Regions from separate parts of the Paenibacillus sp. FSL E2-8871 genome, predicted to be linked through region 1. Evidence: a T-box and tRNA genes for the amino acid it is inferred to sense, from the RefSeq annotation. Region 1 holds a T-box; the other holds one or more tRNA genes.
The links. A T-box is a leader RNA that pairs with one kind of tRNA and senses whether it is charged. The one in region 1 lies ahead of trpS (tryptophan--tRNA ligase), so its partner is inferred to be a tRNA-Trp.
Positions count from the first base shown of each region.

Region 2: it has a tRNA-Trp gene. The T-box ahead of trpS (tryptophan--tRNA ligase) is inferred to sense a tRNA for this amino acid. The anticodon was not compared.

Region 1 is NZ_JBBOBV010000001.1:3,583,238-3,598,384, reverse strand. It holds gene NYE25_RS16390 (copper amine oxidase N-terminal domain-containing protein) at 1-968, opposite strand, end outside; gene NYE25_RS16385 (NAD kinase) at 1,126-1,929, opposite strand; gene ylbJ (sporulation integral membrane protein YlbJ) at 2,006-3,268, opposite strand; gene NYE25_RS16375 (globin domain-containing protein) at 3,681-4,064, shown strand; gene NYE25_RS16370 (DUF2225 domain-containing protein) at 4,101-4,811, shown strand; gene NYE25_RS16365 (hypothetical protein) at 4,904-5,134, opposite strand; gene NYE25_RS16360 (YycC family protein) at 5,131-5,322, opposite strand; gene NYE25_RS16355 (M3 family oligoendopeptidase) at 5,441-7,240, shown strand; gene NYE25_RS16350 (O-methyltransferase) at 7,667-8,077, shown strand; gene NYE25_RS16345 (alpha/beta-type small acid-soluble spore protein) at 8,226-8,456, opposite strand; gene NYE25_RS16340 (aldose 1-epimerase) at 8,659-9,633, opposite strand; T-box leader at 9,768-10,007, shown strand; gene trpS (tryptophan--tRNA ligase) at 10,069-11,055, shown strand; gene NYE25_RS16330 (hypothetical protein) at 11,057-11,245, opposite strand; gene NYE25_RS16325 (metal-dependent hydrolase) at 11,354-12,355, opposite strand; gene cyoE (heme o synthase) at 12,597-13,529, shown strand; gene NYE25_RS16315 (SCO family protein) at 13,547-14,170, shown strand; gene NYE25_RS16310 (DNA primase) at 14,296-14,643, opposite strand; gene NYE25_RS16305 (MFS transporter) at 14,775-15,147, opposite strand, start outside.
Region 2 is NZ_JBBOBV010000001.1:3,713,478-3,728,624, forward strand. It holds gene NYE25_RS16810 (ADP-ribosylglycohydrolase family protein) at 9-1,406, opposite strand; gene NYE25_RS16815 (nucleoside hydrolase) at 1,410-2,363, opposite strand; gene NYE25_RS16820 (ABC transporter permease) at 2,408-3,346, opposite strand; gene NYE25_RS16825 (ABC transporter permease) at 3,343-4,389, opposite strand; gene NYE25_RS16830 (ABC transporter ATP-binding protein) at 4,382-5,944, opposite strand; gene NYE25_RS16835 (BMP family ABC transporter substrate-binding protein) at 6,047-7,186, opposite strand; gene NYE25_RS16840 (AraC family transcriptional regulator) at 7,515-8,264, shown strand; tRNA gene NYE25_RS16845 (tRNA-Leu) at 8,398-8,476, opposite strand; tRNA gene NYE25_RS16850 (tRNA-Cys) at 8,491-8,564, opposite strand; tRNA gene NYE25_RS16855 (tRNA-Gly) at 8,577-8,651, opposite strand; tRNA gene NYE25_RS16860 (tRNA-Gln) at 8,658-8,732, opposite strand; tRNA gene NYE25_RS16865 (tRNA-His) at 8,754-8,826, opposite strand; tRNA gene NYE25_RS16870 (tRNA-His) at 8,867-8,942, opposite strand; tRNA gene NYE25_RS16875 (tRNA-Trp) at 8,979-9,052, opposite strand; tRNA gene NYE25_RS16880 (tRNA-Tyr) at 9,061-9,146, opposite strand; tRNA gene NYE25_RS16885 (tRNA-Thr) at 9,152-9,227, opposite strand; tRNA gene NYE25_RS16890 (tRNA-Phe) at 9,248-9,323, opposite strand; tRNA gene NYE25_RS16895 (tRNA-Asp) at 9,331-9,408, opposite strand; tRNA gene NYE25_RS16900 (tRNA-Met) at 9,435-9,511, opposite strand; tRNA gene NYE25_RS16905 (tRNA-Val) at 9,529-9,604, opposite strand; tRNA gene NYE25_RS16910 (tRNA-Glu) at 9,660-9,734, opposite strand; tRNA gene NYE25_RS16915 (tRNA-Ser) at 9,752-9,844, opposite strand; tRNA gene NYE25_RS16920 (tRNA-Asn) at 9,848-9,923, opposite strand; rRNA gene NYE25_RS16925 (23S ribosomal RNA) at 9,984-12,911, opposite strand; rRNA gene NYE25_RS16930 (16S ribosomal RNA) at 13,173-14,730, opposite strand.

The sequences.
Region 1 (15,147 bases):
AAATCATCCAAATCTGCCTTGAGAGAGGAATCATATTCTTCTCCATATGAAGTCATCGTGGAAAGAACTGTTGTAGGATTCTGTTCGTTCATTGCTTGATAATACTTGCTAATAGTACCTTTGATGGCATCCGCATCGTTTTGAGGGATGTTGGCTGCTGGTTTTATACCTTGTTCACGAGTAAGGAGAACGGTCGAGCTTTGGGATTCCACGGATGAAATCTTCCAGCTTCCGTTCTTGCGGACCAGGGTATATACGTATTCATTCTCTGTATCTGGAGTATAAGCCCCACCTATTCTGCGTGAACTTTCAAGCGTATACACAGTGGCTTCGTCAGCTGTAATGTCGAGGATTTCCAAGCTATCAATAGTATTCTTTATGTCAAAAGCTTTAAAAGATTCATTGAGTTCGGCCACTGAGTCCGTGTAAGAGTACTCCGAATCCATAAGGGAGTAGAAGCTAGTCGCTTTTTCTTCATTGAAATATTGATTAGACAAACGGATTAATGCTGTAATGGCTGCTTCGTCCTTACCTTTGGAGACAGGAGTAGTAATTTGTACACTTCTACTGGTAGAATTCCAGACAGCTGTGCCCCCGGTTGCCTCTGCGATAAAACGCAAAGGGATGTATGTAGTGCCGGCTGAGGAAACTGGTGCAGTGGTTAGTTTTTTAACGGTTCCGTTAACAGTAGCGCGGTTACTGCCAATTTTGAGGGTAATCGCAAGATTTGAACTTTTTCCTGTTACCGTTCCAGTTTTGGCATCCCAGAGAACTTGAAGTCCAAGCTTCTCAAAGACAACCCGGAAAGGTACAAGTACAGAATTGTTCGCTAAGTATGGGGATCCAGCGGTGAAGGAAACCTTACTTCCGTTAATATAAACATCAATTGGTTTCGATGCTGCAAAAGCCGGGACCGCAAGTATGAGGGCCAGTAGACTTATGCTTAAGAGGGATAAAAATCTTTTCAACAGTACTCTCTCCTTTTATGTAACTCTTTGTAAAATAGCCTCATTATACCATTTGGCTTCTCTCTCAGTCTATCAGTTGGTGTTAGTTTTGTCACACAAAAAAGCCGGAGAAATGGATATCTCCAGCCACTGAAAATCGTTGGATCGAAGGTTAATCTTAAACTAAAAAAGCTTCACGTACACGGTTCCAGAACGGAAAAGGACGGTACCTGGCGAAACTGACCTTCTTGTCCGATACTTGGCAGCGTACTGAAATCAGATCATCTACTGGGATATTGTTATGATCTATCGTGAGTAGTAAACGCTGATCCTTACATGAAAGAATATCGCAATGGTGATGCTTCGGCAGTAGTAATGGCGACCCCATTGTTCGAAATACGCGGTTGTTAATTGAGGCGATTTCGGCAATCTGTAGCGCTTCTATAGATGGGTGAACCATGGCTCCCCCAAGGCTTTTGTTATAGGCCGTGCTACCAGAAGGAGTAGAAATACAAAGCCCATCACCCCGGAACATTTCGAAGGTAACATCATTGATGTCAACTTGAATCATTATAGTTCCATCTACCCCTTTAAGGGTGAATTCATTTAGGGCAATGTGGGACGAAGAACCGGATTTCTTGTGAATTTCCAGCTCAAGCAACGGATATTTCACGATACGAGGTTTCTGAGGCTCAGAATCCTCGGTTCCGCACATGTAGTCGATTAAGATGGGTAGCTCTTCCGCTTGCCAGTCCGCATAGAAGCCTAAGTGTCCTGTGTGCACACCTACGAAGGCTAGATTGGGGATTTGATCGATAAAGGTATGAAAAGCGTGCAGCATTGTGCCGTCTCCGCCAATAGAGATGACGATTTCGGGAGACTCGGCATCCAGTTGCAGGTCCCGCTCCGCCGCCAGCTTGTGAAACTGCTCGGCAAGTTTGATTGATAGTTCATCACCGCGGTCCAGAACATAATATCTCAAGATGTACAGGCTCCTTTTGTATAATTCAGTCATACACCGATCATAATCAATCTTGACCCGGAACACAATATGTTAATCAACTTCGCCGTACCCATCGAATCATTGTCATGAATACAGGGATAAGCAGTGAGACTAGAATTGCAGCAGTTAATAATAGACTCAGCAGGGCGAGGCTTGCCGTGATCCCTGAGGCAGAAGGAGTAAAGGCAGCAGAGGCTGGTAATGATACCCATGTGGTAGACAGCCCTGTGTTCATCACAGGGTTCCAGAGCAGCAGGACCAATCCTGATGCGAGTATGGCGTGAATTAGCCGTGCAGTCAAAAATGGCAGATACCGCAGCCCGGTACCGTTCAAAATACTTGCCACCTGGGCATGTACAGATAATCCGCCCCAAGAGAGAATGAAGGCAGCTGCCGCTACCTTGAACTGAAGCGGGATGGAAGCTGCGGCTTCACCTGCTGAACGGGCACCGATTGTCACCTCAAAGAATCCGCTAATGAGAGCCTGAGCTAGTTCTGGAGGACCACCTACAAGGGACACAAGATGTCCGGTCATGTTAAAAAGGGAGGATAGGATACCGGCACGGGCTAGCAGTTCCATTAGCACATTGAAGAATACAACCAAACCGCCTACGACAATAATAAGCTTTAGCGAGGACTGGATTGCTCCCTTTAATAGCTCCCCAAAGCTCCGTCCATCTTTGCGCCGAGCCTCCTCCATGGCAAGAAGTGCTGCATGGATTCTTCCAAAACCTTTTTTGGCTGGAACAGAGGGGGCAGTAGAACTAGTTATGGATGGGTCTTGGGAGGGGGAGCTCTGTTCTTTGCGTCCATGGAACGACATTAGCAAGCCAACAATCAAACCGCTCCCATAGTGGGCGAGGGCTAGGATAAGCCCCAACGATGCGTCTCGAAAGAAACCAACGGATACTGCACCTAACAGAAAGATTGGGTCAGAGGAGGTTGTGAAAGCGACTAATCGTTCGCCCTCTACTCTGCTAATCAGATTCTGTTCCCGCAGCTTAGCGGTTAATTTAGCGCCAACAGGATATCCTGATACATATCCCATCGCAGCGACAAACCCGCCGCTACCTGGTATACCAAAAAGAGGGCGCATCAATGGATCGAGCAGTGCACCGAAGAGATGAACGATCCCTAGGCCTAGCATGATTTCGGATATGACGAAGAATGGAAATAGGGAGGGGAATAACACATCCCACCAGATGGCAAGGCCTCGTAAGGCTGCGCCAAGGGATGCCTCCGGATGAAGCAACATCAGCAGCATACAGCCTGCCAATGTTAATCCCAGCAGTGGGCCGCCAATCTTTTTAAAAGTCATAATTAACGCCTCCTGATCTATGGTTAGATGTATGCGAAAAGAAGGACAAACAGCACAAAAAAAATAAAGGAAGCGGTTACATAATTCGGTGCTTTTTCGTTCGGAATATGATATTATGTAAATAAGAAATGCACCCTCTGTTACAAGAATAAATGGGATGGAGTGATGGCGATGAGCGTTGTAGCCGGAGTTCTCGTTTGTGCTTTTGTATATGTGATCCGGGTCTCTCTCGTCCCTTCAGGTGATGAAGAATTTCGGACCTACTGACAATAACCTCCAGGCGCTAAACTATAGTTTAGCGTCTTTTTTCTGCCGTTTAGGGGCACTTTCGACGGATATCCGAGCCGTGCTTTTTTTTGGTATAATAAAGTAAGAAACGTTTCATTAATATGGAAGAGAGCTGGTAACCTCAATGAATCCAAATGAGAGTATATATGAGAACCTAGGAGGAGCTGAGGCGCTACATCGATTGGTGGAAGTGTTCTATGCCAAAGTGCAGCTTCATCCGCAGCTGGGTCCGTTATTTCCTGAAGACATTTCTCCTGTTCTGGAGAAGCAGTATCAATTCCTGACACAGTTTTTTGGCGGTGGCCCATTGTATTCAGAACTGCATGGACATCCCATGATGAGAGCAAGGCACATGCATATTCCCATTACTCCAGAACGTGCTGAAGAATGGTTGCAGTGTATGAAAGAGGCGCTTGAGGAGACCGGCGTAGAAGAGCCGCTACGTTCGTTCGTGCTTAGCCGTCTTGCAGGTCCCGCACATCATTTTGTTAACATGCCCCAGGAATAATAAGGGACAGGTTGATCCTGAAAGGAATGAGAGTACTTGCCAGAGTTAATACCCCTATATTCTATTAAGGTCAAATGTTGCAATTGTGAACATGAATTTTCAACCTCTCGCGTACGCCCTAGCCTAAAAAAGGCTATCCGCCGCGATGCTGATTTTTGCGCATATTACAAAAACGAGAATCCGGATTATTATGTTGTACGTGTCTGCCCGAGTTGTGGGTTTGCCTCTACAGAAAATTCAGCGGACAAGCTGACGGATCTGCAGCGAAAAGCATTTAATGAACAGGTAGGAAAACGATGGAAGAGCCGTGACTTTGGGGATAAACGAAGCTGGGAAACTGCACTTGAGACCTATAAACTGGCGCTTTTATGCGCTCAAAGTATTAACGATAAGGATCGAATTATTGCAAGTCTGCTTCATCACATTGCCTGGTTGTATCGGTATCAAGGGAATACGGAACAGGAACAACGCTTTTTGCGCTATTCATTAGCTGAATATGTGAAGGTATACGAAAAAGACGGAATAGCTGGCAATGATGCCCGGCTCATGTATCTTATCGGCGAACTTAACAGGCGCATCGGAGAGTTCTCTGTGGCTGTAATGTGGTTCTCCCGCCTGATTAATGATCAGAAGATTATGGATGCTGCGATGATTCGAGCTGCCAGGGAGCAGTGGGTTGTGCTAAGAGAGCAAATGCGCGGCGAAGCTGTAGATATTGATGCCGATGGATTGCCTTCAGGTTCTTAAAGCTTCACGAACAACAAAAAGCGCAGAAGAGAGTAATGCTCTCGTCTGCGCTTTATAAAAATGGTAAGATTGGGATTTAGATTACCTTCTATTTATCGGACTGCCCGATCGAATAGGAGGTAATCTCCGTCGTTATCTACAACTGTGGGACTGGCGCTGCAACATGGGAAGACAAGTAGTTTTTTCTTGCCGTCACGAACGATTTGCAATTCTTTTGGCTTCATAGGGAGAAGAACATTCTCCGAGTTGCAGAAAGGGCAATACTGCACATACATATCGCCTAAAATAATGTCATAAGGCCAGGTATGACTAAAAGGAATCATTGTGAATCCTTCCCAGAAGGAGACTCTTCATTTCCATCCTCAGTTTGCGGTGAATTCTGCTTTTTGGATAGCTCAGCTATTTTTTGTAGCAAAATATGTTGGGGCATATGCATCAAGTGTTCCAGTGGAACGCCTAGTTGCTTGGATAACGTTATGGCTGTTTCCGGTGAAATTTGTAGTGGCTTCATATGGATGCCCTCCTAAAGTTTATCGGCTATGAATGTTCCGGTATCGTTATTCACTTTACCATGGTGTTAAGTCAATTACAAAGAAAACCAAATGAGAGCAAAGGAATGGTGAGAAGACATGAAACAACCATTATCACTGACTTGGGAACTTGATTCCATATTTCCTGGAGGATCGTCCTCTACTGAGTTAGAAAGCTTTTTAAAGAATCTTGAACAAGATATTGCAGCCTTACAGGGTCTGGTGAAGAATGCTGTAGCTCCAACGGATGTTGAATCTACAAAGGCGCTGGACGAGGTTATAGAACTGCTTCAGAGCTGTTCAGGAAGACTTGTGGAGGTCTCTTCCTTCGCAGACTGTCTGGGCGCTCAGAATCAAATGGACAAAGGTGCGGTAAGACTGGCGGCTCGAGTGACAAGTATGCGTGCCGGATTCGAAGGCATTAGCTCACAATTCAGTAATGTGCTTCGTCAGACTACAGACAAGGTATGGGCAGAGTGGATGGCACGTCCGGAGATTGCTCCATTAACGTTCGTGCTGAGCGAGAGCCGTGACTTGGCCCGTGAGAAGATGAGTCCAGAGTTGGAAAGCTTAGCGCTAGAACTAGCCGTTGACGGATATCATGGATGGAGCGGGCACTATGATACGATTGTAAGCTCGATTAAGATCCCATTTGAGGATGAAGAAGGAACAAAGCTGCTCTCCGCAGGTCAAGCTTTTAACAAGCTGGATGATCCAGATCCGAAAGTACGTCAATCCATGTTCCATAAATGGGAAGAAGCATGGACCGAAGCAGCAGATAACTGTGCGGATACCTTGAATCACTTAGCAGGCTTCCGTCTGAAGCTCTATAAAGGAAGAGGTTGGGAAGATATTCTGAAAGATCCGCTAAGCATCAATCGTATGTCACAAGATACTTTGAATGCGATGTGGGACGTGATTACGAATAGCAAGCCTGCACTCGTGACCTATCTTCAGCGTAAAGCTAAGCTGCTTGGACTGGATGCTCTTTCCTGGGTAGATGTCGAAGCGCCAGTGGGTAAATCTTCAGGTAAAATCCCATATGATCAGGCCGCTAAAGATATCGTTACCCAGTTCCGCAAATTTAGTCCGAAGATGGCAGAGTTTGCAGAGCGTGCTTTTGATAATAACTGGATTGAGGTTGAGGATCGTCCGGGAAAACGTCCTGGAGGTTTCTGTACATCCTTCCCTGAGAGTAAGGAATCGCGGATTTTCATGACTTATAGCGGTACAACTTCCAATGTTTCAACCTTGGCACATGAGCTGGGACATGCTTATCATTCTTACTTGCTGGATGATCAACCTGTATTTAATCAGAACTACGCTATGAACGTTGCAGAGACTGCTTCAACCTTCGCAGAGGTCATTGTATCTGACGCTCAGGTTAAAGCCGCTGGCAACGCTGAAGAGAAACTGGCGTTGCTTGAAACGAAAATTCAAAACAGCGTAGCTTTCTTTATGAACATTCACGCTCGGTTCTTATTCGAGACTCGTTTTTATGAGAAACGTAAGGAAGGCCTTGTAAATGCTGAGGAGCTGTCTGAATTGATGGTGGAAGCACAGAAGGAAGCCTTCTGTGGGGTGCTTTCGGAATACCATCCTCATTTCTGGGCTTCTAAACTGCATTTTTATATCACAGATGTGCCGTTCTATAACTTCCCTTACACCGTTGGCTACATGTTCAGCACAGGCTTGTATCGACTGGCTCTGCAAGAAGGAGCGTCCTTTGCAGACAAATACGATAGCTTGTTGCAAGATACTGGTGTGATGACTTTAGAGGATTTGGTACTTAAGCATCTGGGTGTGGATCTTACGAAGCCGGACTTCTGGCAAGGCGCTACAGATCTGATTGTAGCTGACATTAATGAGTTCTTGGAGATGACGGAGCAATTAGTTTGAAAAAGTCTAAACTAAGACAAATTTAGCGGTAGAAAAAACAACAATTTTTCAGCATGAACACGCAAAAGTCCCTGATACAGGGGCTTTTTTTAATGATAAAATGTCGAAAAATCACGATTTATAAAAAGAAATATGCGATTAATCTATGGATTTCGCGCATCTATAGGGATAATAACCCAATTTTGCCGAATAATGTTGTTTGCCATTTGTTAGTAACCTATAATGAGTCTTAAGCCTTATATAAGGCACGCTAGAGTACCACTTGGCTGAACTCACAAAAATAAGCAAGCGCTTACGAAGTCAGTTCTGCGAAGTGCACTCAAATCAAGCTATGCTCACAAAACGAAGTGAATGCTTTCGAAGCAAGTTTTGTACGATGTGAATTCGAATGAAGCTATGCTCACAAAACTTTTAGGAGGAGAAGTAATGCTTAAGACGGAACAATTATCATTAGCGAGACAGATGGATATGGTGTTTAAGGAGCTGCAGGAAGAATTATCGGGATTAACTTCTGGTACGGTTTTTGTGCAAATACGAAATAACATGATCGGAAAATTCGGGATACGACATAATCCTCTTTCTGGGCGAAGCGGGGGATTCACTGATGCAAAAGAAGGGATGACAGATGGACAACAGTCTTCTTTTCGACTAATGGCACTGGAAAGCCTGAAATACAAGCGGCGTTGGACGCATGGTGAGATTTCTTATGAATTCGCCATTAGACAGGGAATGGTGATTGTAGATGCTACATTGGAGTCCAATTATAATATGGCGAATCTAATGATTCGATCACCTCGTAATGCCTTTGCTGAAAGTTCCGAACAGTTTTTTGGTTAAGCGTTGTTTACATAAAATTTCAATAATTGTGAAAATCAAAACCCTCCCACAGCTTCAGAAAGAAGTGTGAGAGGGCTCGAAAGCTACTCGGCTTTAGGCTTTATGCTTGATATCGCCCTAGCCGGATAAAACACTTAAGATAACGTTGTTACTGACGACCAGACAGTTGTTGTTCTGCCAGTTGTACTAGACGTTTAGTGATGTAACCGCCCAGAGAACCAGTTTCGCGAGAAGTGTAGTTCCCGTAATAACCGTCAGCTGGGATCGTTACTCCAAGCTCCTGTGCTGCTTCATATTTCAACTGTTGCAATGCCGCAGTTGCTTGAGGAACGACCAGGTTATTGGAACGGCTGCTACGACCTTGACCTGCTTGACCCATGTGTGTCACCTCCTTCGCCCGTTGTGAAGATAGTATGAGCGCTAAGAGGTTAATTCATGCATCACTTCGAAAGGTTTTAAGGATGGTAATTATTAGTGAAATAAAAGTGAGGATAGAAATCCTTTATTGCTAGGGATTACACAAAAAAATCGGTCTTCCCTTACGTAATCGCAAGGCAAGACCGATATAATGTATATCTGCTTTAAATCTCAGGATAGATCATTTCCAGCACGGTGGATAGATTCTGACTCTGACCGGGTTCTACCGTTAAAAGACCTGTGAAGGAAGCATCCTCGGATACATTCGGTGCATTCGCGAGCCATGTATAGGGCTCAATGCACAGAAATTGATCCGCCGGTCCTTTGGTATATAGCACCCAGTGACGGAATAGATTCTCGTCAGCAGTATAACGAAGGCCATAACCATCATCGCGTAATAATAAGGCTTCTACAGGCTGTTTTTCTCCAATACGTAGAGCAGTATCAAAATTAGTTCCCTGCATGTTCATTCCGGTGTTCAAGGCTTCCAGATCACCAAGTGGAATCAGATTGCCGCTAGGGAGCAATTCATCGTTCAGTTCATAAATACTATTTACTGGGAGCTTAAGATTCCAGCGCTCAGGTTCTCCATCAATCATAAACCAGGTGTGATAACCGATCCCAAAAGGAATTCGATGATCTCCAAGATTTGTAACCTTTAAAGTTTGGGTAAATCGGGCTTCCTGAAGCCTAAACGTCATTTCGAATTTAAGTGGGATAGGGAATTGCTCCATCCAGTGTGGATCATCTTCCGTTCGGAATTCAGTAGTGACCGCGCAACCATCCTCATCTTCTTCAATATCGCTGACACACCAGGCCTGAGTTCGGTGTAGACCATGAATATGATTGTCATTAGCGGTATTCTGGTCAAATTGATAACTTGTACCCTCGAATTGAAATTGGCCCTTACGAATTCTTCCGGGTGGAATTAATAGCGGCATGCCAAAATGGTAAGGTTTTTGCATAAAGAAAGCTTGATCGCTTTCATCAGGCCGCCGTAGAATTTCCCGTTGATTCTTGACATCAAACAATGAAATCACGTTATTTCCTAGTCGCGGCAAAAGCGTGACTTCCAGTTCACGGCTGTGCAAAATATAAGTATCATAACCGCCCCACTGCCCTTTGGTCACCTGTTTCATGAGATATGCTCCTTTATCGTAACTGTAATCGAATAGAACATGGATAACCTTATCATAACAGATTTATACGGTAGTGGTTAAGTGATTTGACAACTTCTCTTTATGGTTCTATGATGAAGGCATTAATTCATGATGATAATGTGATGACGGGGACAAGTAGGCAGGCATTGCACCTTCAGAAAGCCGGTGGTTGATGCGAACCGGTAGGACAAACCTGATGAATGGACCCCTGAGCGCCGAGCTTGAACGGGAGCTAGATGCCCTAGTAGACCGGCCGGATCTTCCCCGTTAACGGAAGACTAAGGCTGTTTTTTTCTTGTCTAAACAAGATTAAGCAGCGAATAAGGGTGGCACCACGGTCTCACGTCCCTTGCGGATGAGGCTTTTTTTGCGTTCTCGGAAACTTAGAAATGACATCAAACGGAGGTCTATATTATGAAAAAAGTAATGTCAGGCATTCAGCCAAGCGGTTCACTTACATTGGGGAACTACATTGGAGCACTGAAAAATTTTGTGAAGCTGCAAGATGATCATCAATGTTTCTTTATGGTTGTCGATATGCATGCAATCACTGTAGCACAAGATCCTGCGGCACTGCGTGAACAGTCAGAATCCGTAGCGGCCCTCTTTATTGCAGCAGGAATTGATCCTGCACGTTCTAATGTCTATATGCAGTCGCATGTGCCACAACACGCTGAACTGGGTTGGATCATGACGACACTTACAGCAATGGGCGAGCTGGAGCGTATGACCCAGTTTAAAGATAAATCATCAGGTAAAGATTCTGTTGGCGCTGGTTTATTCGTCTATCCTTCCTTGATGGCAGCAGATATTCTTGTTTATAATGCGGATCTTGTGCCAGTTGGAGAAGATCAAAAACAACATTTGGAGCTGACTCGTGATTTAGCTGGTCGCTTCAATAATCGTTTTGGCGAATTCTTTACCATTCCGGAGCCGTACATTCCAGAGGTGGGTGCACGTATTATGTCTCTGGATGATGGCACCAAAAAAATGAGCAAGAGCAATCCTAACGCAGGCAGCTACATTGCTCTGTTAGATTCACCGGACGTAATCCGTAAAAAAATCAGCCGTGCAACGACTGATTCAGGACGTGAAGTAATTTTTGATCCAGCTAATAAGCCAGAGATCAGTAATTTGATGAGTATTTATTCCGAATGTTCTGGAATGACACTCCAGCAAATTGCCGATCGTTATGAAGGGCAAATGTATGGCGGCTTTAAGAAGGATCTTGCTGAAGTGGTTGTATCTACGCTTGAGCCTTTACAACAAAAATATAATGAAATTCGTAGCTCGGGTGCGATCACAGATATTCTCGCTGAAGGTGCTGGTCGTGCACGTATTGTTGCAACTGAGACGTTGAATGGAGTTAAAGAACGGATGGGATTTCTGCCAGCTCGTTAATCTAATCAGCGCTTAGGCTTTCCTGTTTTCGTCTGATCTTGGCCTTGAGGATAAATCCCCAGCCAATATTCATAACACAGAGAAATCCGAGCAGAAGTGCCAACCAAAAGCTATAACTGATCGCGATTGAAGCGGCAGTAAGAATAAGAATAGAAGAACAAGCGAACCAAAGTGAAAGTCCTTTACCCATTAAGAGAGCCTTCCTTTCTATGTCTGCTAAAATGAATCCCGGAGTATGATAATAATACTCCGGGATTTTTTGTGATTATAGAATAGATCTCTGCGTAAGTCTACAGTTTCATCGTAAAGAACCAGGGTCAATGGAAAATCGTTTGTCGAGCTTCTCGCTGCTAAGCCAACCTACATAAGTATTTAAAGGTCGATATTGATTGTCCATCACTAATACAGCCACAAATGGGTATTGTTTGCGATGTAAATAACGTACGTCCCCCCAGCGAACCATATATCCTGAAGGAAGTTCCTCGACTTCGGCTACTGCATAAGAGGTGAAGTATAGAAAGGACTGAATATCAGGGTGCGACTTGGATATCTCCACAGCGGGATGATTCGAGCATACAGCATGTTTGAACCATTCCAGTCGATTATTGACTAACTGCCCAACATCATAACTACCATCTTTTTTCACTTTTACTACGTTCCAGCGCTTTAGTGAAATTGTAGGGATTACAATATAACGTTCGCCGACACTATGATGTAAATCCTTAAGCTTAATATTACGCGTGAGACGTGCGTGAACGACGGTTCTCCAAATATAATAAAGAATAGTACAGGCATACAGCGTAATAAATAAAGGTTGCGGTGGAATGATCCCGGTGATCCAGAGAAGGATGGCTGCGATATGGCTACCAAATATAAATGGATCAAAAATGTGGATGATGTTCCATGCAATCCATTTCTCCGTGAATGGACGTGCAGCCTGAGTGCCATAGGTATTAAATAGATCAGAAAATACGTGAACACCTACACCAATGAAGCTCCAGAGCGCAATATGGCTTAGAGCTTGTAAATCAGTAAAACCAAATAAGGGCCCTAACACGAAGGAAATCAGCGCGGGCCACAGAATTAGAAAGGGTAGGGAATGTGTGATTCCTCGGTGATTTCGAATATACATTGCATTGTCCTTCAGTCGTAGCGCAGTATCGGCATCAGGAGCCTGAGAGGCGAGCACTGTTGCCAGCATAACAGCCCCGGCCAGTTTCGGATCAGAAGCAACGATGGGATCAACGAAGGAAAGCCCAGCTAAGCCTAGGCCCATAACTAAATGTGTAGCAGTATCCATTGGTCAGTTCTCCTTTGTTGTTCGGAAGTTCTCTATTTAATAATTACCCAAATACAGCTCTGGTTATTAAGGGGATTGAAATAAATACAAAATAAATATTGTCACGTAATTGTCGAATTCATGAACTTACTGTTCCATGACTGTCAAAGTCTTCACGGGTTTGTTATGATAAAGTTAACAGCGAAGTTAAAAAACTTCGGTTAGAACGTTACATGTTCGTTTAGAAGGAGGATCATTAGGTGTGGACAATCATATAACATTTCAAGCTTCTTCCGACTCTGCAGCCATGTCTGCAAAATCTCCACCGGAAGGTGCTAGCTGGCGTGATTTCATTGCTGTAACAAAACCTGGTATTATCCGATCTAACCTTATTGCGGCCTTTGCGGGATATTGGTTGGCCTCGGGTTGGGATGTTCATTACGGCAGATTAGTTCTGACTCTGCTCGGTACAATGCTGGTTATGGCTTCGGCCTGCGTTTTTAATAACTATTTCGACCGGGATCTGGACATGAAGATGGAAAGAACCCGTGAACGGGGGCTTCCTACAGGACGACTGAAACCAAACACTGTATTATTATACGCCATTGGGCTTGGTATTGCAGGTTTGATCGTGCTGTTTGCTTTTTCAGGAATGCTTGCCGGTCTGTTTGGAATTGTTGGCATGTTCGTTTACGTAGTAGTATACACGCTTTGGTTGAAGCGGACATCAACATGGAGCACCTCAGTAGGTGCGATTTCTGGAGCAATGCCCCCGGTAATTGGTTATGTTGCGGTTTCAGGAACGGTTGATCTAGGCGCTTGGCTGATCTTTGCCATGTTGTTTCTATGGCAACCCCCTCACTTCTGGGCGTTGGGCATTAGACGTAAAGAAGAATATAGAGCGGCAGGATTTCCATTACTACCTGTAGTTAAAGGAACGCGACGTACGAAGTTTCAGATGATTCCTTATGTAGCCCTTTTGCTGCCTATTCCAGTGTTAATGTACGCCTATGATTACGCAGGCATATTTTTTCTAATCATTTCATCAGCGTTGTCCTTGGCTTGGTTAGTATTGACCTTGATGGGCTTTAAGGCTAAAGATGATGAAGTCTGGGCGAAGAAGAATTTCCTCTTCTCCATTAACTACCTGACAGTTAGTTTGATCGTACTTGTATTGAATACGATTCACGGTTAAGAAGAGGGAGGGTATACGTGTCCGTGCAAACCTTTAAGCGTTATAAATGGACTTGGCTTCTGCTAATACTTGCTTTGATTATGGCTGGTTATCTGGCAATTAACTCTTTGAATTTAGGAAAAGAAAAATTGCCAGTAATCGGAGAAGTGCAGGACTTTTCTCTTGAAAATGTGAATGGAGACCAGGTTACTCTGGCTGATACACAAGGTAAAGCACGGCTGGTATACTTCTTTTTTACACAGTGTCCGGATGTATGTCCTATAACTACGTTTTTGTTATCTCAGACACAGAAGATTCTGGTCGAGGATGGCAGTTTTGGTAAAGATACGGGTTTTGTCTCTATCTCTTTTGATCCGAAGAATGATACTCGGGAAGCTATTAAGGCTTTTGCAGACCGGTTTCAGGCGAATTATGATGGATGGTATTTCTTGCGGGGGGATCAGGAAGAAGTTCGTAAGTTAGCGACGGATTCTTTTAAAGTACTAATCGCAGGGAATTCCAAAGAAAATTTCGTACATGCCAACCGTATAGCGTTAGTTGACCGAGACAATCAACTTCGTGCATTGTATGACGCAGGAGATACGGAGAACGTAACTCCTGAATTTCTTGCCGATCAGCTGACGAAATTGGCTCGGGAATAGAATATCAAACATTAAAAACGCCTTTTTCGAATCCCTCTTTATTGAGCGGATAACGAAAAAGGCGTTTTTTTAAATATACGATAGTATAAGTTTCATGCTATACATTATCCTTATACTTGTTTCAGCTAAAATGGAAGTGGTTCAGGGTAGATGATGAAATCTTCTAATCCGGCTTTTTCGAGCTGAGTGATGTTGTATTCATCAGGCGTACCCTCCACACCAGCATATCCGCGACGAGTATAAATATGATCGGCATCAGGGAAGGCATCCCGGAGCACACTGCGTATTTTTTTGCCAGAGCTATCGTTATCCAAATAAAGGTATACTTCTCCATCTCCTACTTGTTGCCGGAGGGATTCTAATTTTAGTGTATTTAATGTACCAAAGGTACATAGGATTTCTACTTCCGGTACCAGCACGCGGCGTAATCTGCTGCGATCGTTCTTACCTTCGACAATAATCGTTATGGACATTAGTTGACAATCACCTCCGGGAATGGGTCCAAGCTTCAGGCTCATTATAGTTTACCGAAGGATCGTCATTTTTAACAACTGTTTCTGCAAGAAAGTCTTCATTCCCCGGGAAATGTCGTAAAAGCAAAGAATCATGCGGCTCGCCCATTCCATTTGGAAGTGAGGTTCGATAGTTTACCAGTGTTTTTAGGTGGAAGAAGAAGCAATGCTACCATTAATAGTAGAAAGGCTATGAAGTAAGGAGAAACGAAGGACCTTAGCTGTCCAGCAGCCACGGGCCCAGCGAATGCACCAAGTGACATGGCTATCGACTGCATGGAGAAAGTCCGACCCATTCGCCCAGGGCCACCGAGACTAATAAAGAGTGATGCCATTGCAGGAAACAACACTCCTTTGGCTGCGCCGAGCATAAAAAGAATCGCAGCAGTCGGAATCCTGTGAAATGAAGCGAGTGCAAAGAAGCTGATGGCCATTCCCAGTAATGCCGCTGCTATTCTTCCCCCC
Region 2 (15,147 bases), 130 kb from region 1:
TCCTTGATCTAAGACTTTTCGCCAAGCTCTCCTCGAATCTTCAAGAAGACCTGATAGCTGCGCTCCGCGCATTCCGAAATCGTTATCGGATGAAAACCAGGTAGATCCGCATATAGCGTATCATGGAGCGGTTCAATCCACGAAGCCGGCAACACACTTGCTCCAAGCTTCGCTCCCATAATAGAACCCACTGTAGCACCATTACAGTCTGTATCCATTCCTCCGTAAACGGATGTAATGACCGCTTTTTCAAAATCATTCCCGCCATAGACCAGCGAAGCAGCTACAAGAGCAGCATTATTATTGGTGTGCACCGCATCATAGTGGCTGAATGTATCCCAAATCTTACTTACCAACTCCCGCTCACTTTTGGCCTTCTGCGCAATATCTATACCTCGTAGAACGTCACTTGCCAGGCGACTAGTACTAGGGATCTCACTAAGACCAATCTCAAGAATACGCTCGTTATCTTTTTCAGCAAAAGCAGCCGAAATCATCGCCGCATTAAACATCTCACCATAGATTCCGTTCTTCACATGTGAAAAAGAAGCATCGCGCCAGCCTAACTCCGCTGCAAGTTCAGGATGGCCTGCTGCACCATAAGCCAGTCCATCTGCGCGTATAGCCGCACCAATCCACTCCCGGTAGGGATTCAAGTGCATCCGCACTCTTTCCTGCCGCGCCAGCCAATCCGCAGGCTTCTCACCATGCAGATGAGACGTTTCCTGCGCAAAATTCATATACGACTGTGTCTCTGCCGTACATACCTGAGCGTATGTCAGATGTTTATGCCAGAGCTTCCCGATATCCCAAGAATCCCAGCTCAGCCCCTTTTGCTCCAGCAGCATAAGGCCCAGTACCGTGTAACGAATATCATCATCGCTCTCCATAAACTTAATAGTCTCGCTGGTACTCGCATACGTCCAATCACTTAAACCAAGACCATATTCTGCCTCTGCCCGTGAATGCCCAGGCGTATAGCCACTAATAGGCCATGCATCGGCACCACGGAACCACAGCTCAATATTCTCCCAACCCGGACGTCCATCTTTACCGTAGAGGTAGTCCCAATACTCCAATGGTTTGCCAAGTGCGCAACCGACGCTTCTACCTAGCCAAGCTCCGTAGAACTTATCTCTCCATTCTGCTTCGCTCCAGTCAGCCTCAAGCTTGCGTGGACCTTCTGGACGAAGACGACGAATCTCCTCCAGTGAAGACGGCTCTTCATAAGGAAAGTCCTCAGCAACTGTGAGCTCCATCAACTCGTTGTATACTTGCATCAGCTTAATCTCATCGGCACCTGCAGCAGCTAGTTTATCCGCGAAGCCTTCAATCTTGCAGCCTTCTTCTCCACGCTGAACCAATTCAAACTGAACCGTCTCCTGAAGTCTCTCCCATCCTGCCATAGGTTAGTTCCCTTCAGCCGCAAGCAGCTCTTGATCTAGCTTTTCCAGTGAATCAAAAATCAACTTCATAAATGCTTCCCGGTCTACTCCCACCAGGACTTCTACATTCGCTGGGCGATCCGTCTTCTTTCGTTTGTCTGCAACTGTCATTCCCCGCGTCAGCTTGCCTTCTGTCTCTACCGTTACATATAGATGCTCGGATTCGAACAGTTCTGGGTGCAAGAGCCAAGCTACGGCGCATGGATCATGCAGTGCACTACCGACATAGCCCATTTTCTTTCCGAAGATCGAATAGAAATCTAACAGTTCTCCGACCATAGTGGACACTGGCCCACGCTCTTTCAATGCTACGATCTCATCTTCGAAAATGGCTGCCTTATCGGTCACATCCAGACCACTCATGGTAATCGGAATACCCGATTCAAACACGATACGAGCAGCTTCAGGATCTACATAGATGTTAAACTCCGCAGTAGAGGTTACATTTCCATAAGAAATTCCTCCGCCCATCAGTGAAATCTTTTCAATTCTTTCCTTAATCTCTGGATAAGCAGTGATTAGCAGGGCGATATTTGTTAAAGGAGCCATCGGTACGAGCGTAATCTTCTCCTCCGAAGAACGGATAATATTCAGCATGAATTCCACAGCGCCTTCTTCTACAGGCCGGAATTTACTTGGTGGCAATAGTGGGCCGTCCATGCCAGATTCACCATGCGCTTCCTCACCTGTAACAAGCTTGCCGAACAGCGGACCCGCAGCCCCTTTGGCTACAGGAATATCAGCATTCACAAAGCTGATCACTTTAAGTGCGTTTTCTGTGATTTTATCGAGGATCTGGTTTCCACCAACCGTTGTAATCCCGCGCAGATCCAGCTTCTCCGAATTTGCTATTGCAAGCAAGATAGCGATTGCGTCATCATGCCCTGGATCGCAGTCAATAATAATAGGTGTTCGCATAGTCATTCACTCCTTAGTTGTATAAATCCTCGTTACTCTTATCGCTATTTCACTAGCGGGCTTTTAAGTTTTTTATTCTTTTTCCGTGTCTCAGATACGGCATAGATCACTAGTCCAATTACCGTTGCTACATAAGGAAGCGTCGCGATCAGTTCTGCAGGAATCTTCAAGACCTGTAGCGCATTCGACAAGGCGTCTGCCGTACCAAATAATAGAGAGGTCAGCGCCGTACCCACTGTCGTACTTCTCCCCATAGACTCTGCGGCAATCGCAATCCAGCCCCGACCAGCGATCATATCGCGAGTGAACAGTGACAGGTAACCCATCGACATGTAAGCTCCACCCAAACCAGCGAAAAATCCACTAAGCAGCAAAGCCATATACTGTATTTTCACAACACTTACTCCCACAGATTGAGCCGCATGTGGATTTTCACCCACTGAACGAATGCGCAGACCAAGCGGTGTACGGTTTAAGAGATAGTAGACAACAAACACAGCAATAATAGATACATACGTCAAAATGTGATGTCCTGATAGAATAGGCCCCAGCACCGGAATGTCCTTCAGCAAAGGAATCTCTACACTAGGTAGCACTTTACTCGCCAGAGAAGTAGAAGAACCCTTGTCTCCACTCAGCAGATAAAGAATAAACACGGTTCCTCCTGAAGCGAACATATTAATAGCTACGCCGCCGAGAATGATATGTGTTTTAAATTTCAGTGTGAAAAAAGCTAATATTCCAGCGATCAGTGTTCCGGACATCACGGCCCCAAGTAAACCTACCCACGCACTATGCGTGTAGCTGCTTACAATGACACCGGCTAACGCCGCAACAAGCATGATGCCTTCCATACCAATGTTGATAATACCAGCCCTATTAGAGATTAACGCTCCCAATGCGGCGAATAGAATCGGTGTCGTCACTCGAAGAACAGAAAACGCAAAGTCAGTCGTAAAAATTACATCAAACAAGCTGTTCACGCTTCCTTCGCCTCCTTCAAGAGCATCCGATTTTTCCAGAACTTCAGAAATTGCTCAGCCGAAATCAGAAGAATGATAATCGCCTGTATGATAGAAATCATCTCTGAAGGTACATCCGATAGACGTGCCATCATGTCGGCTCCGATCCGGATATATGCAAGGAACAATGCAGCGCCGATTACGGATAGCGGATTATTCTTGGCTAACATCGCTACAAGAGCACCATCTAAGCCATAACCTGGTAACGATGTCCATTGGAATCGATTGTACATCCCTAGCACTTCTACGGAACCACCCATTCCCGCGATAAAACCAGCAATCAAGTGAACCAGTATAATAACCTTCGCAGTCTTCATGCCTGAATAACGTGCAAAGTTACGGTTGATGCCTGTCATTCGCAGCTCATATCCCCATTTAGTCTTGTATAGGAATAAATGCGCTGCAATAATAAGCACAATAACGATAATAAGTCCGGTATGAATACGGGTGCCAGGTACCATTTTACTCAGCAGTGCCGTTTTCTCGAATTTGTAGGATACATTGGCAAATGCTTTTGCATCACGTAAGTGATAGTTCAGTAGATATAAACCTACTCCAAACAAAATATTATTGAACATCAAGGATGTAACCAGCTCATTAGCATTCCATTTGGCTTTGAGGATCCCGGGTATTGCCGAGAGCAACGCACCAACAATAGAACCCGCAGCAATAGCTACGACCGGATGAAGCCACCCGTCCAGCGTTAAATGAATAGCCAACACGGAAGTTACAACACCGGAGAAATAGAAAATCCCTTCAGCTCCCAAATTGAACATATTTGCCCGGAACAACAAGGAAACTGCTAGCCCAGTGAACATGAGCGGAATGGCCATCTCAATCACATTACCGATATGACCTTTACTGGATAGCGGCTCAAATAGGAATATCCCAATCGTCTTCACCGGCTGATTGCTGACCAATGAGATGATCAGAAAAGCAATAGCGAGTGCAATTACGATTACTGCCGATGTTCGAATGTATTCAAAATATTTTACTTTAAACATGATTTACGGCCCTCCTGATTTGCTCCTCGTCCTGTCGATGAATCCCTAGCATATAAAGCCCTAATTCTTCTTCACTAACCTTGGAAGGCTCCTCGAAAAAGGCAACAATCTTTCCTTCATACATCACTAGTAGACTATCGCTGATCTCCAAGATCTCATTTAAGTCTGCTGACACTAGCAAAATAGCGCAATCGTCTGAGCGCAGCTCCAACAGCTTTTGATGTATGAACTGCGCCGCGCCTATATCCACGCCCCGTGTCGGCTGCTCTGCAATAAGCAGTTGCGGTTCTGTAGAACACTCTCTAGCTACGACAACCTTCTGCATGTTACCACCTGATAACATACCTATTGGCTGAGAAGGTCCCGAACAACGGACTTTAAATTCTTCTACAAGTGATACTGCAAGCTTGGCAATTCGTGATCCATTTAAAAAGGGACCTTTATTCATAGCTTTTGTACGATACTGAGTGGACAGCAGATTATCCGCTATGCTCGCATCACTGGCTATCCCTTGATGCATCCGATCCTCTGGGATATAGGAAACGCCTAGCTTACGAATATCTAAAATATCCGATTCACGAATATCTTTTCCCTTCACTAGCACAGAGCCTTGGCTTGAGACCCCACTTAGGCTACCCGTAAGAGCCTCAATGAGCTGTGTCTGCCCATTCCCTTCTACACCAGCAATCCCGATAATTTGTCCCCCGCGTACTACAAAGTTGATATCTGTTAGCAACGCTTTGCCGTGTGCATCATTTACACCTAAGCCCTGCACAGTGAGTACCGGCTCCCCAATAGACAGAATCTCCTTGTCATATTTCAACACGACGTCTCTGCCCACCATAAGGCGTGAGATTTCTTGCTCCGTGACATCCTTCGTTTGGAAGACACCTTCACTACGTCCACTACGCATGATCGTAATTCTGTCACAGATCGCTTTAACTTCTTTCAACTTGTGTGAAATAAAAACAATCGTATGACCCTGCTCTCTTAACTGCTTAAGCTCCCGGAACAATTCCTCTGTTTCCTGTGGGGTCAACACTGCGGTCGGCTCATCCAGAACGAGGATTTTTGCACCACGCAGCAGCGCCTTCAGAATTTCAACCTTTTGCTTCATACCAACCGTGAGATCCTCCACTTTTGCTTTTGGATCCACTGCCAGATTGTATTTCTTCGCAGTCTCTTCGGTCATGCGTACAGCTTCTGCATAATTGATGCCGACGCCCTTACGAGGTTCCATGCCCAGCACCATGTTCTCTGCTACTGTAAAAGAAGGGACCAGCATAAAATGCTGGTGAACCATACCAATCCCTCTATCAATGGCATCCTGAGCAGATTGCAGCTTCACCTTTTCACCCTTGATAAAGATTTCACCTTCACTAGGCTCTTCCATGCCGAACATGATCTTCATTAAAGTTGATTTACCAGCGCCGTTCTCGCCCGCAATCGCATGAATTTCTCCCTCACGTAAAGAAAAATGCACGTCTTTATTTGCAACGACACCATTGGGATACACCTTGGTAATTCCCCGCATTTCCAGCAGAGCTTTGTTCATAGGTCTCAACGCCTTTCGACTTGGAGGTCTGCAAAAATATACAGCTGGAATTCTTCTAAAAGAAGAATCTCCAACTGTAGGTTTATCACTTTATAGCTATACTTAAGGCTTAACTACGTTACGAATGGCTTCTACTTCAGAGGTTTCCATTCCCATCGCGTTATCTACTGTAATTTCTTTATTGATCAGCTTTTGCTTCACTTCTTCAACTTTAGCCTGAAGATCGGCAGGAAAGATATTTTTATAGATTTCATTCTCTGCAATGCCTACACCATCATCTACAAAGCTCAACACATCACGTTTACCCATCTCAAGTGTACCGTCTTGTAATCTCTTCACGGCACCCAGAATAGCACTATCAATCTTTTTAATAGAAGAAGTAACGATCAAGTTTGCTTTTTCGCTATCTGTATCGTTAAGCAACATCGCCTGATCGGAGTCTACACCGATAGCATATTTCTTCTTCTCCTTAGCTGCATCAAAGATCCCAAGACCTGTACCCCCAGCCACGTTAAAAATAACGTCCACACCGGAGTTATATTGAATCAGCGAAAGCTCCTTGCCTTTAGCCGGGTTAACGAAATCGCCAGCATATGATACAGCGACCTTCACATCAGGATCAACATATTGAGCGCCCTGAATGTAGCCTACCAAGAAAGCGTTAATTCCTGGAATGTCCATGCCGCCTACAAAACCGATCACATTCTCAGGATTAGCATTTTCCATATCCGATTGTGTAGCTAGCGCCGCTACAGCACCTGCTAGAAAAGATACTTCATTTGTTGCATAAGACATGTTGTACATATTCTCTGGTGCTTCATCTATATCGGTATCATAGTTAATGAACTTTTTGTCAGGATATAATTCAGCCGTTGCATTAAACATCTCTGTAATTTCCGATCCGCCAGAAATAATAACATCCCAGTCCTCAGCGGCGATATCGTTAAACGTAGGCTCCCATTTCGTTTTATCGATACCCATTTCTACAACTTTTGTTTCTGCACCCAGCTCATCCTTAACCTTTTGCAAACCGCTATTCGCAGAGTCAAAGAAAGATTTATCTCCAAGCGTTCCTGGAATCAGAAGTACAACTTTGAGTTTATCCCCTGAACCTGTTTCTCCACCTTCAGCTGCGTTAGATCCTGCATTCTCGGAAGATCCATTACTCGACGTATTATTTCCACAGGCTGTGACCATTACCATTACTACTAGTAACAACAAAGAAAGAACTTTCTTTTTCATTTTTCTATTCCACCCCTATTTATAGTTGGTTAGTAATTTGAGAGGTTCTCCTTCTTAGTTCGTTGTATATTTCACGATTTAGATGGAAACTCTCATATTTCATGTAACATTGTCAAAATTTTAACGATTTTAACGAATACACTCGAAAATAGAGAGAAAATTATCATTTTTACGATTAATCCGACTAATTTCCGAACGAGATGGCCAGTCAGGTTGCTAATCTTCGGATTTCTTGATACGATCATATCAAATATTAATGAAAATAATTATATGATTTCGGTCATAATTTTGTACGATTCGGCTAAAACATAATTATTGGAGGCTCATCATGGATCGTGTTCTATATATTGTAAATGCAGCGCATGAGGTTAATACCTATATTCCACCACACCAGCATGAATGTTATGAACTAGTCTATTATTTAAACGGCTTAGGAACTACCAATGTAGGTTCGCGAAGTTATCATTTTCGTTCTTCTTCATTCGCGCTGATACCACCCAATCATAAACATGACGAGAATCATCGCGAGGATGCTACTATACTATTTGTAGGCTTCCATTCAAATCACCCAAATATGGAGAATTTGCAAGGCGTATATGAAGATGATAAAGACCATACTGTTCTACAGATCTTGCTTCGAATGAAAGCAGAGTTTACGCGCAAACAAGATGGATTCTCTGAACTATTGAACCTTCAAATGAGCGAAATCACTGTTCATCTGATACGGCTTCTTAGCGCCTCTGGGTTTCAATCACCAACGGAAGACAGAGTCCAATATGTTCTAAACTATATGAATGAGCATTACCGCCATAAGCTATCGGTCGCAACACTTTCTGAGATGTCTGGATACAGCTATGATCGTTTCCGCCATTTATTTAAAGAACGATTCGGTTCTTCACCTCTGCGCTATCTACTATTGAAACGTCTGGATTATGCAAAGTCTCTCTTGCAACATACCCAAATGCATATCTCTGAAGTATCAGCTGCTGCTGGGTTTGTGAATGACGCCCAATTCTGCAATATGTTTAAACGTGAAATTGGTCTCACCCCACGAGCATTCCGACTAAGCAGTCAATAAAATAACACTCCACACAAAAAGGCCGTTGATTAGAGACGCCTCTAATTCAACGGCTTAAGAATAAAAGCTCAAAGACAAAGAAAAAAGGTTTGTAAAGTTGCTTATACAAGCGACTTTACAAACCTTTTTGATATACCGGCGAGAGGACTCGAACCTCCACGGTTTCCCTCTCGATTTTGAGTCGAGCGCGTCTGCCATTCCGCCACGCCGGCACATATGAACTTAATGGAGGCGCCACCCAGATTTGAACTGGGGATAAAGCTTTTGCAGAGCTTTGCCTTACCACTTGGCTATGGCGCCATATGAAAACTTTGGAGCGGACGACGGGAATCGAACCCGCGACCCTCGCCTTGGCAAGGCGATGCTCTACCGCTGAGCCACGTCCGCATAAAATGGCTGGGGATATAGGATTTGAACCTATGCGTGACGGAGTCAAAGTCCGTTGCCTTACCGCTTGGCTAATCCCCAATAACATTTTAAAATAAAAGGGGCGACTGATGGGTCTCGAACCCACGAATGCCGGAACCACAATCCGGTGCGTTAACCACTTCGCCACAATCGCCATATTAAACTAATATTGTTGCTGTTCTTCTTAAAGTAAATGGGGCGACCGATGGGACTTGAACCCACGAATGCCGGATCCACAAACCGGTGCGTTAACCCCTTCGCCACGACCGCCATATTAAACTTTAGAGAAAGACTTTAGATAAAGATTGGCAGGGGCAGCAGGAATTGAACCCACACCAACGGTTTTGGAGACCGTTGTTCTACCTTTAAACTATGCCCCTAAAAAAAATGGTGGGGGATGATGGATTCGAACCACCGAACACGTACGTGAGCAGATTTACAGTCTGATGCGTTTGGCCACTTCGCTAATCCCCCAAAGATGGTGCCGGCGAGAGGACTTGAACCCCCAACCTACTGATTACAAGTCAGTTGCTCTACCAATTGAGCTACACCGGCATATTAAGTTGTATACTATATGGTGGCTCGAGACGGATTCGAACCGCCGACACGAGGATTTTCAGTCCTCTGCTCTACCGACTGAGCTATCGAGCCAAGAAAATGGCGGAACCGACGAGATTCGAACTCGCGATCTCCTGCGTGACAGGCAGGCATGTTAGGCCAACTACACCACGGTTCCAAAATATATAATTACTTGATGAAAATTGGTTGCGGGGGCAGGATTTGAACCTGCGGCCTTCGGGTTATGAGCCCGACGAGCTACCGGGCTGCTCCACCCCGCGTCGTTCTTAAATGAATATGGTGGAGGCTGAGGGGATCGAACCCCCGACCCTCTGCTTGTAAGGCAGATGCTCTCCCAGCTGAGCTAAGCCTCCGTAAACAACAATTGTTATTGTACCAAAGTCCACTATGTAAAATCAAGTGAAAATTTGGTGACCCGTATGGGATTCGAACCCATGTTACCTCCGTGAAAGGGAGGTGTCTTAACCCCTTGACCAACGGGCCATACTAAGTAAAATTTGTGGCGGAGAGAGAGGGATTCGAACCCTCGAGACGCTTGTGGCGCCTACACGATTTCCAATCGTGCTCCTTCGGCCAAACTCGGACACCTCTCCATATGGCTCCCCGAACAGGACTCGAACCTGTGACAACTCGATTAACAGTCGAGTGCTCTACCAACTGAGCTATCAGGGAATATTCATACCAGGCTTGATGCCTGAAAACTGAATCCGAATTGAATTTGCGTCTTAAGTATAGGATAAGCCCTCGACCGATTAGTATTGGTCAGCTCCATGCATTACTGCACTTCCACCTCCAACCTATCTACCTCGTCGTCTTCAAGGGGTCTTACTAATTGGGAAATCTCATCTTGAGGGGGGCTTCACGCTTAGATGCTTTCAGCGCTTATCCCGTCCGTACGTAGCTACCCAGCCATGCTTCTGGCGAAACAACTGGTGCACCAGCGGTACGTCCATCCCGGTCCTCTCGTACTAAGGACAGCTCCTCTCAAATTTCCTGCGCCCACGACAGATAGGGACCGAACTGTCTCACGACGTTCTGAACCCAGCTCGCGTACCGCTTTAATGGGCGAACAGCCCAACCCTTGGGACCTACTTCAGCCCCAGGATGCGATGAGCCGACATCGAGGTGCCAAACCTCCCCGTCGATGTGGACTCTTGGGGGAGATAAGCCTGTTATCCCCAGGGTAGCTTTTATCCGTTGAGCGATGGCCCTTCCATGCGGTACCACCGGATCACTAAGTCCGACTTTCGTCCCTGCTCGACTTGTAGGTCTCGCAGTCAAGCTCCCTTATGCCTTTGCACTCTTCGAATGATTTCCAACCATTCTGAGGGAACCTTGGAACGCCTCCGTTACTCTTTAGGAGGCGACCGCCCCAGTCAAACTGCCCGCCTGACACGGTCCCCGTACCCGATTAGGGTACTAGGTTAGAACCTAGATACGATCAGGGTGGTATCCCAACGGCGCCTCCACCGAAGCTTGCGCTCCGATTTCTACGGCTCCCACCTATCCTGTACAGATCGTACCCAAATTCAATATCAAGCTGCAGTAAAGCTCCATGGGGTCTTTCCGTCTTGTCGCGGGTAACCTGCATCTTCACAGGTATTAAAATTTCACCGGATCTCTCGTTGAGACAGCGCCCAAGTCGTTACGCCATTCGTGCGGGTCAGAATTTACCTGACAAGGAATTTCGCTACCTTAGGACCGTTATAGTTACGGCCGCCGTTTACTGGGGCTTCGGTTCATAGCTTCGGGTTACCCCTAACCACTCCCCTTAACCTTCCAGCACCGGGCAGGCGTCAGCCCGTATACTTCGCCTTGCGGCTTCGCACAGACCTGTGTTTTTGCTAAACAGTCGCTTGGGCCTTTTCACTGCGGCCCCCTCGTGCTATTCACACTACCGGGGCACCCCTTCTCCCGAAGTTACGGGGTCATTTTGCCGAGTTCCTTAACGAGAGTTCTTCCGCGCGCCTTAGAATTCTCTTCTCGCCTACCTGTGTCGGTTTGCGGTACGGGCACCTTCTCCTGGCTAGAGGCTTTTCTTGGCAGTGTGAGATCATGACCTTCGCTACTGTAATTTTCGCTCCCCATCACAGCCCAGCCTTAACGATGTGCGGATTTGCCTACACATCAGCCTCACTGCTTAGACGGACATATCCATCAGTCCGCGTCACTACCCTCCTGCGTCACCCCATCGCTCATAGCGGATTACGGTGGTACAGTAATTTCAAACTGTTGTCCTTCGACTACGCCTTTCGGCCTCGCCTTAGGTCCCGACTTACCCTGAGCGGACGAGCCTTCCTCAGGAAACCTTGGGCTTTCGGCGGATCAGATTCTCACTGATCTTTTCGTTACTCATACCGGCATTCTCACTTGTATGCTGTCCAGCGCTCCTTACGGTACACCTTCAACCCACATACAACGCTCCCCTACCCCAGATACATAGTATCTAGCCATAGCTTCGGTGGTGTGTTTAGCCCCGTTACATTTTCGGCGCAGAGTCACTCGACCAGTGAGCTATTACGCACTCTTTCAATGGTGGCTGCTTCTAAGCCAACATCCTGGTTGTCTGTGCAACTCCACATCCTTTCCCACTTAACACACACTTGGGGACCTTAGCTGATGGTCTGGGCTGTTTCCCTTTTGACAATGGATCTTAGCACTCACTGTCTGACTCCCGGCAATAAGTATATGGCATTCGGAGTTTGACTGAGCTTGGTAATCCTTGCGGACCCCGCACCCAATCAGTGCTCTACCTCCACTACTCTTATACCGAGGCTAGCCCTAAAGCTATTTCGGGGAGAACCAGCTATCTCCGAGTTCGATTGGAATTTCTCCGCTACCCCCACCTCATCCCCGCATTTTTCAACATGCGTGGGTTCGGGCCTCCAGTGCGTGTTACCGCACCTTCACCCTGGACAGGGGTAGATCACACGGTTTCGGGTCTACGTCCACATACTCATTCGCCCTATTCAGACTCGCTTTCGCTGCGGCTCCGTCTTCTCGACTTAACCTTGCATGTTAAACGTAACTCGCCGGTTCATTCTACAAAAGGCACGCCATCACCCATTAATAGGGCTCTGACTTTTTGTAAGCACACGGTTTCAGGTTCTATTTCACTCCCCTTCCGGGGTGCTTTTCACCTTTCCCTCACGGTACTGTTTCACTATCGGTCGCCAGGTAGTATTTAGCCTTAGCAGATGGTCCTGCTGGATTCATACGGGGTTTCACGTGCCCCGCACTACTCGGGATCCGTCTCGGAGAGAACACAGTTTAGGTTACAGGGCTTTTACCTCTATCGCGGGCCTTTCCAGACCTCTTCGCCTACCATATTCCTTTGTAACTCCATGTGAGACGTCCCACAACCCCTAAGAGCAAGCTCTTAGGTTTAGGCTGTTCCGCGTTCGCTCGCCGCTACTGACGGAATCACTATTGTTTTCTCTTCCTCAGGGTACTTAGATGTTTCAGTTCCCCTGGTCTGCCTCTACATCTCCTATGTGTTCAGAGATGAGTAACTGCGAATTACCACAGCTGGGTTTCCCCATTCGGACACCCCCGGATCAAAGCTTGCTTACAGCTCCCCGAGGCAGTTTCGTTGTTCGCCACGTCCTTCGTCGGCTCCTGGCGCCTAGGCATCCTCCGTGTGCTCTTATTAGCTTAACCTTGATTTTTCCGCAGGAAAATATCATACAATGACATTCTCTTTGGAATCATCTCACTAATAACATTTACTTGTTTGCACAAGTTGCTAAAAGATGTTCTAAAACGCAAATTCGTTTCGGTATCCAGTTTTCAAGGATCAAGTCTTACTGAGAGCTTAAACTCTCAAAACTGAGCAACGAGTGAGTAACAGGCCTAAACCTGAGATTTGGAAGTTTAACTTCCGATTTGAATGTCTTCATTGCAGAAGACGATTCTCCATAGAAAGGAGGTGATCCAGCCGCACCTTCCGATACGGCTACCTTGTTACGACTTCACCCCAATCATCTACCCCACCTTCGGCGGCTGGCTCCCTTGCGGGTTACCCCACCGACTTCGGGTGTTGTAAACTCTCGTGGTGTGACGGGCGGTGTGTACAAGACCCGGGAACGTATTCACCGCGGCATGCTGATCCGCGATTACTAGCAATTCCGACTTCATGCAGGCGAGTTGCAGCCTGCAATCCGAACTGAGACCGGCTTTGATGGGATTGGCTTCACCTCGCGGTTTCGCTTCCCGTTGTACCGGCCATTGTAGTACGTGTGTAGCCCAGGTCATAAGGGGCATGATGATTTGACGTCATCCCCACCTTCCTCCGGTTTGTCACCGGCAGTCACTCTAGAGTGCCCAGCCTTACCTGCTGGCAACTAAAGTTAAGGGTTGCGCTCGTTGCGGGACTTAACCCAACATCTCACGACACGAGCTGACGACAACCATGCACCACCTGTCTCCTCTGTCCCGAAGGCCGCCACTATCTCTAGTGGATTCAGAGGGATGTCAAGACCTGGTAAGGTTCTTCGCGTTGCTTCGAATTAAACCACATACTCCACTGCTTGTGCGGGTCCCCGTCAATTCCTTTGAGTTTCAGTCTTGCGACCGTACTCCCCAGGCGGAGTGCTTACTGTGTTAACTTCGGCACCAAGGGTATCGAAACCCCTAACACCTAGCACTCATCGTTTACGGCGTGGACTACCAGGGTATCTAATCCTGTTTGCTCCCCACGCTTTCGCGCCTCAGCGTCAGTTACAGCCCAGAAAGTCGCCTTCGCCACTGGTGTTCCTCCACATATCTACGCATTTCACCGCTACACGTGGAATTCCACTTTCCTCTTCTGTACTCAAGTCACCCAGTTTCCAGTGCGACCTCAGGTTGAGCCCAAGGTTTAAACACCAGACTTAAATGACCGCCTGCGCGCGCTTTACGCCCAATAATTCCGGACAACGCTTGCCCCCTACGTATTACCGCGGCTGCTGGCACGTAGTTAGCCGGGGCTTTCTTCTCAGGTACCGTCACTCCGATAGCAGTTACTCTACCGGACGTTCTTCCCTGGCAACAGAGCTTTACGATCCGAAAACCTTCATCACTCACGCGGCGTTGCTCCGTCAGACTTTCGTCCATTGCGGAAGATTCCCTACTGCTGCCTCCCGTAGGAGTCTGGGCCGTGTCTCAGTCCCAGTGTGGCCGTTCACCCTCTCAGGTCGGCTACGCATCGTCGCCTTGGTGGGCCGTTACCCCACCAACTAGCTAATGCGCCGCAGGCCCATCCCTCAGTGACAGATTGCTCCGTCTTTCATTCTTTCTTCAGGAGAAAAAAGAAATTATCCGGTATTAGCTACCGTTTCCGGTAGTTATCCCAGTCTAAGGGGCAGGTTGCCTACGTGTTACTCACCCGTCCGCCGCTAAGTTATTTTGAAAGCAAGCTTTCAAAATAACTCCGCTCGACTTGCATGTATTAGGCACGCCGCCAGCGTTCGTCCTGAGCCAGGATCAAACTCTCCAATTAGTATTGAAAAGAGCGATATGCTCATTTTGAAACATCTGACGAGAAAATTAATTCTCTAATTTTGGATTTCACTTTCGTGATTTCCTACTCACTCGTTGTTCAGTTTTCAAAGATCAAGCTGTTTATTTCGTCGTTGTGTTGTTCAGCAGCGACCTTTATAATATATCACAGCGCCCTCGTTTTAGTCAACCTTTTTTTAATTTCTTTTTTCGGTTGTCTTTCGAATGTTTTCGTAAGCACATCTCTGTGTCAGAGGGACGAGTTATAATTTAACACATGAACTAGGAAAGAGTCAACCATAAATTTATTAGAATAAATATGAGCGCATCATAATAGCGAGCAAACAAAAAAGAGAGTGCTCAGCCTCTCCCTATCCCTACTTATTTTATCTATAGATTACCGGCATATCCTGCATCT